DNA from 4 places in the Kocuria sp. HSID17590 genome. Region 4 is predicted to be linked to each of the others. Evidence: riboswitches for the same ligand, from Rfam matches in the RefSeq annotation. Region 4 holds a riboswitch; each other region holds the start of a gene.
What was found. A riboswitch is a leader RNA that binds a small molecule or an ion and turns the genes downstream of it on or off. The one in region 4 is predicted to bind S-adenosylmethionine.

Region 1 (2,165 bases), on a different contig from region 4:
CGGTGAACAGGCGTTCGAGGCCGTGGCACCGGAGGACATCCTGGGCTACGACATCACCGTGGCGGACACCCAATCTCCCGAGCTCATCGGGGCGCAGTCCAACCTGCTCGCGAGCGGGCGGCTCGACAACCTGACCTCGGTGTACGCGGGACTGCGCGCCATGACCGATCACGTGGCGGAGCTGGAGGCCGCTCCGCACGTGAGCATCCTGGCGGCGTTCGACCACGAGGAAGTGGGCTCCGAGACCCGCTCCGGTGCGGGCGGACCGTTCCTCGAGGACGTCCTGGAACGCATTGCGGCCGCCCGCGGGCAGTCGCGGGAGGAGCACCTGCGGGAGATCGCGGCCTCGGTGTGCCTCTCCTCGGACGCCGGGCACCTGGTGCACCCCAACTACGAGGGCCACCACGACCCGGTCAACACGCCCGAGCCCGGCCGCGGGCCCCTGCTGAAGATCAACGCAAAGCAGCGCTACACGACGGACGCCGTGGGCGCCGCACTGTGGGCCGGGATCTGCGAGGACGCCGGGATCGGGTACCAGGAGTTCGTGGCGAACAACGACATCCCGTGCGGCTCGACCATCGGGCCCATCACCGCCACCCGGCTGGGGATGCGCACGCTGGACGTGGGCGTGGGGCTGCTGTCGATGCACTCGGCGCGCGAGCTCGTGCACACCGGGGACCTGCTGGCGCTGAACGCCGCGGTCGCGAGCTTCTGGAAGGGCTGAGCCGGTCACGGGAGGACACGCGCGTTGACACCCTCGCCGCCCGCGTGATGAATTGAGCGCGTAACGCCATCCAGAGCGGCCGAGAGACGTGGCTCGTCGACGCCGCAGCAACCACCCGTGTCACGGGCCGGTGCTCCCGCCACGGCCGATGGACAGTGCTCTGCTCCGCTGACCGCTTCGGTGACCGTCGCCTTTCCCGCGGCGGGCTCGTCCGCGCCCCACGTGCGCGGGCGTCGCCCGGGGGTGGCCGGGTCCACCGCGCGGTCCTCGTGCGCATCCCGGCCTGAGGGGCACGGCGCGCGGTGCGGGTCCGACGCAGGGAGCCGTCAGCGCATGAGCACCACCCAGATCACCGAATCCCCCCGCACCCTGGCCCGCGAGGCCGCCGCACGGGACGTGGCCGAGGAGGCCGCCGCTGCCACCGCGCTGCGGGAGGCGGCCGCCGCCGGGGCGGTCACGGACGACGCCCGCGCCACCCGCTTCCCGCCCACCGGCGAGATCCCCACCGAGGAGCTGCTGCGGGTCTTCCGCCCCGTGTTCGCGCGGATCGCCGAGCGCGCCGTGGCCCGCGAGCAGGACCACGAGCTGCCGTTCGAGTGCTTCGGCTGGCTCAACGCGCTGCGCTTCGGGGCGCTGACCCTGCCGGTGGCCCGGGGCGGCTACGGCGCCACTCTCGCGCAGACGGTGGAGCTGCTCGTGGAACTCGCCGCCGCGGACTCCAGCGTGGCCCACGTCTACCGCTCCCACCTGGGCTTCCTCGCGAGCCTGGGCGCGGAGGAGGCGGACGTCTGGTTCCCGCGCGTCGCGGCGGGCGAGACCGTGGGCAACGCCGCCACCGAGCGCTCCGGCGCCGCGCTGGGCACCGCGGCCACGAGCCTGGTCCGCTCGGAGCCGGACGGCGCGGTACAGAACGGCACGGCGCCGGACAGTGCGTGGGAGCTCAACGGCACCAAGTACTACTCGACCGGGTCGATCTTCTCGGACTGGATCCAGGTCACCGCGCAGATCCCCAGACAGGAGGCCCGCTCCCACGCGCTCGTGGGCAGCGACTGGGACGGCGTGGAGATGGTCGACGACTGGGACGGCTTCGGGCAGCAGCTCACAGGCACGGGGACCACCCACTTCCGCGGTGTCCGGGTGCCGGCGGAGAACGTGCGGAACAGGGACGGTCGCAGCACGCAGGAGACCGCGGTCTTCCAGCTGGTGCTGCTCTCGGTGGAGGCGGGCATCGCGGTGGCCGCCGCGACCGCCGCGGCGGATCAGGTGCGCGCCCGGACCCGCGGCTTCAACACCGGCAACGGTGCGGTGACCCGCGAGGACCCCCAGGTCCTGCAGCGCGTGGGCGAACTCAGTGCCCAGGCGGCCGCGGCGCGCGCCATCGTGCTGCAAGCCGCGCGCGACGTCGACGCCGCCGTGGGCGTTCTCGGCCAGGACCCCCGGA
Region 2 (2,165 bases), on a different contig from region 4:
AGGAGGTCCTTGAGCTCCTGCTGGTCCACCTTGGTGGGGACCGCGGTGCCCTTGGTCTCCTTCTTCTCGGCCTCCTGGACCTTGTCGTCGTAGTAGAACCCGGCGACCTTCTTCAGGGTCTCGTCGTCCGCGTTGGCCTCGGTGGACGCGAAGATGTTGTCGTACACCTTGGCGCTGTCCGCCGTGGGGTCGTCCTGAGCCAGTGCGGACTCGGGCTCGAGATTGGCACGGTCGAGGAAGTCGTTGTTCACCACGGACGCGGCCACGGAGTCCATGGACAGGACGGTCTGCTCCGCGGAGACCGGGCGCACCGTGACCTTGGACTTGTCCTTGTCGACGTCCTGCTCGGTGGGGGCGATCGTGTCCTTGGTGAAGCTCACCAGGCCCTGCTGCTCGAGCAGGTTCAGCGAGCGGGACAGGTTGATCGAGTCGTTGGGAACCGCGATCTCGTCCCCCTGCTTGAAGTCGTCCACGGACTTCAGGGTCTTGGAGTACAGCCCCAGCGGGAAGATGGAGGTGGAGCCCACCGGTGTGATGGTGTCCCCGGAGTTGTTGTTGTAGTCCGCGAGGTAGGCGATGTGCTGGAACCAGTTCATGTCGATGTCCCCGCTCTTCAGGGCGGGGTTCGGCTGGCTGTAGTCGCTGAAGTCCACGAACTCCACGGTGACGTCGTTCTGCGCGGCCACTTCCTTGAAGGCGTCCTGGACCGGCGTGGCTCCCACGATGCCGATGGTGATCTTGCCGTCCGCTGCCGGGTCCGAGCTCTCGGATCCGCCGCCGCACGCGGTCAGGGTGAGGCCCAGGGTGGTGGCCAGAACGAGGGGAATCAGACGCTTGGTTCGCATGATCGTGCCTTTCCAGGGTCGGGAGTGGTTGCGCCGCGCAAACGGTCCCGCACTGGACGGAGGGTGCAGATCAGGCATGTGCCATTTCAGAGAAAAACCGCACTTGCCGTGATCGCATCGAATCGCGGCCGGATGGTCATCTGGGGCACCCCGCTACGGGAGAGGGTTGCCGTCCGGCCAGCCAGAGCTACGCGCCGGATCTCGTCATCCGCGCAGAATCGTAGCACGCGACGTGTGACGAACCGTGACGCCCCGGGACCTCAACGGCGCCCCGCAATGCGCTCGTCCGCGACACGGCGGGCCCACTGCTCGGCGGCCAGGACGTCCTCGAGACCCGGCTGCGCGACGACGTCGTGCTCCCCCAGCACCCGCTCGACCACGTCCACGATCTCCGTGAAACCCAGCTGCGAGCGGTGGAAGGCGTGGACGGCCTGCTCGTTGGCCGCGTTGAACACCGCCGGTGCCGTGCCGCCGGTGGTTCCCGCGCTCTTCATGAGCTCCACGGCGGGGAACGCCACCGGGTCCAGCGGCTCGAAGGTCCACTCGGCCGCCCGCGTCCAGTCGCACGCGGCGGCCGCGCCCGGCACACGGTGGGGCCAGCCGAGGCCGAGCGCGATGGGAAGGCGCATGTCCGGCGGCGAGACCTGCGCGAGGGTGGAGCCGTCCACGAACTGGACCATGGAGTGCACCACGGACTGCGGGTGGACGGTGACGTCGATCCGCTCCAGCGGCACGTCAAAGAGCAGGCTCGCCTCCAGCACCTCCAGGGCCTTGTTCACCATGGTCGCGGAGTTGGTGGTCACCATCACGCCCATGTCCCACGTGGGGTGGCGCAGCGCCTGCTCGGGGGTCACCTCCGCCAGCTGCGCGCGCGTCATCCCGCGGAACGGACCGCCGGAGGCCGTCAGCACCAGGCGGTCCACCTCCGCGGCCGTGCCGGAGCGCAGCGCCTGGGCAATTGCGGAGTGCTCCGAGTCCACCGGGATCAGGGCGTCCGTGAGTCCAGTGGCCGCCGCCGCGCGCTTGACGAGCGGGCCGCCGGCGATCAGCGACTCCTTGTTGGCCAGCGCCACCCGCCGACCCGCCCCGAGCGCGGCCAGCGTGGGAGCGAGTCCGATGCTGCCGGTGATCCCGTTGAGCACCAGGTCCGCGCCCTCCCACGCCGCGATCCGCTCCGCGGCGTCCGAGCCGTGCAGGATCTCGGGCACGGGCGACGACGACGCGCGGGCGGCGGCCGTGAGCGCCTCGCGCAGGCGGGCGGCGTCGTCCGCGGAACCGCTCGTACCCACGGCCCGCACCCGGAAGGCGACGGCCTGGCGG
Region 3 (2,165 bases), on a different contig from region 4:
CGGAGAGCTGCGCGTGTGTCGTCGACGCCGGGTGTATCACCAGGGACCGCACGTCCCCGATGTTCGCCACGTTGGAGTGCAGGCTCAGCGCGTCCACGAACGAGATTCCCGCCTCCTTGCCGCCCTCCAGCACGAAACCGAGGACGGAACCGGCTCCTCGGGGGGCGTACTTGCGAGCCCGCCCGTGCCACGGCGAGGACGACAGCCCCGCGTAGGACACCGAGCGCACTTCGGGGCGGGCCTCGAGCCACTCCGCCACCCGCTGGGCGTTGTCAACGTGGCGTTCCACGCGCAGTGACAGCGTCTCGATCCCCTGCTCGATGAGGAAGGCGTTGAACGGGGAGATGGATGCGCCCAGGTCACGCAGCAGCTGCACACGGGCCTTGAGCACGTAGGACAGGTTGACGCCGAAGGCTCCGCCCTCCCCCAGATCCCGCGCGTACACCAGGCCGTTGTACGTAGGGTCCGGTTGACTGAAGCCCGGGAACCGCTCCGGGTCCGCGCCGTAGTCGAAGCGCCCCGCGTCCACGATGAATCCGCCGATCGCCGTGCCATGACCGCCCAGGAACTTGGTGCCCGAGTGCAGCACGATGTCCGCGCCCCACTCGATGGGCCGCACCAGGTACGGGGTGGCCACGGTATTGTCCACGATCAGCGGCACCCCGGCCTCGTGGGCGATCCCGGCAACGGTCTCCACGTCCAGGACGTCGTTGCGGGGATTGGGGATCATCTCTCCGAAGAACGCCACGGTGGAGGGCCGCACGGCATCCCGCCACTGCTGCGGATCGTCCGGGTCCGCCACGAACGTGGTCTCCACTCCCAACCGCGGCAGCGTGTGGCGCAGCAGGTTGTACGAGCCGCCGTAGAGGGACGGGCTGGCCACCACGTGCGTGCCCGCCCCGCCCAGGTTGAGCACGGCCAGGGTTGCGGCGGCCTGCCCGGAGGAGACCATCAGCGCCCCCACTCCCCCTTCCAGGGAGGCGAGGCGGTTCTCCACCACCTCGGTGGTGGGGTTGGTCAGGCGGGAGTAGATGGGGCCCATGTCCTGCAGCGCGAACCGGGCCGCGGCGGTGTGCGCGTCAGGGAACACGAAGGACGAGGTCTGGTGGATGGGCAGGGCCCGTGAACCCGTCACGGGGTCCGGGTTCTGCCCCGCGTGGATCTGCCGTGTCTCGAACGCCCAGTCCTGGGGGTTGTCGGGGGTGGGTGCTGTGCTCATGGCCATTCGCCTTCTCGGAAGGATTAGGGGCCAGGCGACTGTCCGCACGGTGCCCGCACGAACGGGCGACCGGTGGCCCGCGCTTGCCGTGGGCGTCGGAGGACGTCCCGGCCAGGTCTTCACCCAGGGCACCCCGCCGCGGTGGGAGGGTTGCCGGTCAGCAAGCTGGGGCTTGACGCTGACTCTCGTGACCTAGACCTCCAGTTTGGGAACCCGGCCGCTGCCACGTCAAGTCCGGTGTCCGCAGTGTTGCACCCGAGGATTTGGAGGCCCGTGTGACGGGTGCCACGATGACTGCATGAAGCTGGACCACGTTTCCTTCGCAGCACAGCCGGACGGCCTGGAGGCCACCACCGAACGCATCGCGGACCGGTTGGGGATCGAGCCGGTGAAGGGCGGGGTCCATCCCCGCTTCGGCACCCGGAACATGATCCTGCCGCTGACAGACCACCAGTACGTGGAGGTCGTGACCGTGCTGGAGCACCCCGCCGCGGACAAGGCGCCGTTCGGGCAGGCCGTGCGTGCACGTTCGGAGGCCGGCGGCGGCTGGCTCGGGTGGGTCGTGGAGGTCCCGGACCTTGCCCCGTTCGAGCAGAAGCTGGGCCGACCCTCCGCGCCGGGCGGCCGGATCTTCCCGGACGGCCGCCGCCTGGACTGGCACCAGATCGGCGTCAAGGGCCTGATCGCGGATCCGCAGCTGCCGTTCATGATCCACTTCGACTCCGCGGACGAGATGCACCCCTCGCAGGCGCGCCTCACGGACGTCAGCCTGACCGGCATGGAGATCGCTGGTTCCCCCGAGCGGGTGACGGACTGGCTCGGCGGCCCCGTGGAGGACGTCCTGCGCTCGGTGGACGTCACGTGGTCCGCTCCCCACGGCACGCCCGGTCTTCTGGCGGTCACCTTCGGCACGCCGGACGGGCCCGTCACCATCTGATCCGGGGCA
Region 4 (2,165 bases):
GGAACGGGCCACATTCTGGAAAACTGGCGGTTGATCGTCCACATCGTGGACAAGCGGGGCCTGGCGGGCAGAGGAGACGGCGATGGCGAGAGCGGCGGAGCAGCCGGGCGGCGCGGAACGGGCGCGGGCGACGACGTCGCGGGCCGCAGCGACGTCGGGCACCCAGGTGGTCGGACGGGTCGCCGCGGTGCTGCAGGCCGTGGCCGCCGCGGGAACCGCTGGCACCGCCGAGGTCGCCCGCAGCACGGGGCTCACCCGCCCCACCGCCCACCGCCTGCTCACCGCACTGGCCCACGAGGGACTGCTCGACCGGGACGACACCGGTCGCTGGGCGCTCGGCTTCGAGCTGACCATCCTGGGGGCGGTGACCGCTCAGCGCTACCCGGCGCAGGACCTCGCCACCCCGCACCTGCGGCGCCTCGCCGAGGCCACCGGCGAGTCCGCGTTCTTCTCCGCCCGCCGCGGGGACGAGGTGATCTGCCTCGAACGCGCCGAGGGCTCGTTCCCCGTCCGCTCGCACGTCCTGCACGAGGGCCTGCGACTGCCCCTGGGCGTCGCCTCCGCGGGGCTGGCCATCCTCGGCCACCTCCCGGACGAGCAGCTGGAGGGCGCGCTCGCCGCCACCCGCGAGCGCCGCAGTGAGCTCGGCCCCCAGCACGACGACGCCCACGTCCGCGGTCTCGTGGCCCAGGTCCGCGAGCACGGCTGGTCCCTGAACCCGGGGCGGATCGTGGAGGGCTCGTGGGGCATGGCCGCCGCGGTCTTCGACGCCTCCGGCCAGCCCCGCTACGCGCTGTCCCTCACGGGGATCGAGTCCCGCTTCCGCCCGCCGCGGCAGCAGCAGCTGGGCACCGCGCTGCTGGACCAGGCACACAGGCTCAGCACGGCACTGCGCACGGGCCGAGCGACGTCGTAGCCCGCCCCGCACGAGGCTCGCACACGGCCCGGGCGACGTCGTCGTCCGCCGAGAGTGCGCCACAGGCCCGCCATGATTCGCCCGCCCACCTCCGCGTGCTGTTGGATGGAGGGGCAACCATCCAGAGCGGCCGAGAGATCTGGCTCGTCGAAGCCGCAGCAACCGGATCACCCCCGGTGCTAATGCCAGAACCGATGGAAAGGACGCACCACCCCATGCCCCACAACACCGACCGCATCCAGACCACCCACGTGGGCTCGCTGCCCCGCACGCCCGAGCTGCTGGAGGCCAACAACCGTTTCCAGGCGGGCGAGATCGACCTCCCCCAGCTGGGCGAGGCGCTCGACGAGGGGGTCAAGGAGATCGTGCGCACCCAGCGCGAGATCGGCATCGACATCGTCAACGACGGCGAGTACGGCCACACCACGTCCGGCGCCGTGGACTACGGGGCCTGGTGGAACTACTCGTTCCACCGCCTGGGCGGGCTGACCCCCACGGACGAGGACCGCTGGAACGACGCGGAGAAGCACCGCTCCAGCCCGGGGCACATCGTGCTCACGAGCTTCCCCGACCGCCGCGACCGCGAGCGCTTCCGGGACGCCTACGAGGACCCCACGGCGGGCGTGCTGGCGCACCGCAACACGGTCTCGCAGCCCAAGATCACGGGCCCGCTGACCTACACGGGTCAGGAGGCGGTGGCCGGCGACATCCGCCGCGTGAAGGACGCGATGGCACTGAACGGGGCCACGCAGGGCTTCGTCGCCGCACTGTCCCCCGGCTCCTGCGCCCGCGTGAAGAACGAGTACTACGCCACGGACGAGGAACTGGTCTACGCCTGCGCGGACGTGATGCGCGAGGAGTACAAGGCCATCGTGGACGCCGGGCTGACCGTGCAGATCGACGACCCCTCGATCGCCGAGTCCTGGGACCAGATCAACCCGGAGCCCACGGTGGAGGACTACCTGGACTTCACCCGGCTGCGCGTGGAGGCCCTGAACCACGCCCTGCGCGACCTGCCGCAGGAGCAGATCCGCTTCCACCTTTGCTGGGGCTCGTGGCACGGCCCGCACACCACGGACCTGGAGCTGAAGTACCTCGTGGACCTCATGCTCACCATCAACGCGCAGGGCTACAGCTTCGAGGCGTCCAGTCCCCGCCACGGCCACGAGTGGAAGGTCTGGGAGGAGCACAAGCTGCCCGAGGGCAAGGTGGTCTACCCCGGCATGGTCTCCCACTCGACCAACGGCGT

Region 1: linked by a shared signal. The riboswitch ahead of D8M39_RS04775 (acyl-CoA dehydrogenase family protein) and the one ahead of D8M39_RS01265 (cobalamin-independent methionine synthase II family protein) in region 4 are both predicted to bind S-adenosylmethionine.
Region 2: linked by a shared signal. The riboswitch ahead of D8M39_RS11465 (MetQ/NlpA family ABC transporter substrate-binding protein) and the one ahead of D8M39_RS01265 (cobalamin-independent methionine synthase II family protein) in region 4 are both predicted to bind S-adenosylmethionine.
Region 3: linked by a shared signal. The riboswitch ahead of D8M39_RS11405 (bifunctional o-acetylhomoserine/o-acetylserine sulfhydrylase) and the one ahead of D8M39_RS01265 (cobalamin-independent methionine synthase II family protein) in region 4 are both predicted to bind S-adenosylmethionine.

What each region holds. Positions count from the first base shown of each region.
Region 1 covers NZ_RBMB01000009.1:64,596-66,760, reverse strand. Annotated here, with positions in the region: gene D8M39_RS04780 (M18 family aminopeptidase) at 1-724, shown strand, start outside; SAM riboswitch class I at 788-879, shown strand; gene D8M39_RS04775 (acyl-CoA dehydrogenase family protein) at 1,058-2,165, shown strand, end outside.
Region 2 covers NZ_RBMB01000042.1:5,423-7,587, reverse strand. Annotated here, with positions in the region: gene D8M39_RS11465 (MetQ/NlpA family ABC transporter substrate-binding protein) at 1-845, opposite strand, end outside; SAM riboswitch class IV at 940-1,054, opposite strand; gene dxr (1-deoxy-D-xylulose-5-phosphate reductoisomerase) at 1,106-2,165, opposite strand, start outside.
Region 3 covers NZ_RBMB01000041.1:14,277-16,441, forward strand. Annotated here, with positions in the region: gene D8M39_RS11405 (bifunctional o-acetylhomoserine/o-acetylserine sulfhydrylase) at 1-1,219, opposite strand, end outside; SAM riboswitch class IV at 1,294-1,412, opposite strand; gene D8M39_RS11410 (VOC family protein) at 1,518-2,156, shown strand.
Region 4 covers NZ_RBMB01000003.1:71,950-74,114, reverse strand. Annotated here, with positions in the region: gene D8M39_RS01270 (IclR family transcriptional regulator) at 83-916, shown strand; SAM riboswitch class I at 1,031-1,117, shown strand; gene D8M39_RS01265 (cobalamin-independent methionine synthase II family protein) at 1,132-2,165, shown strand, end outside.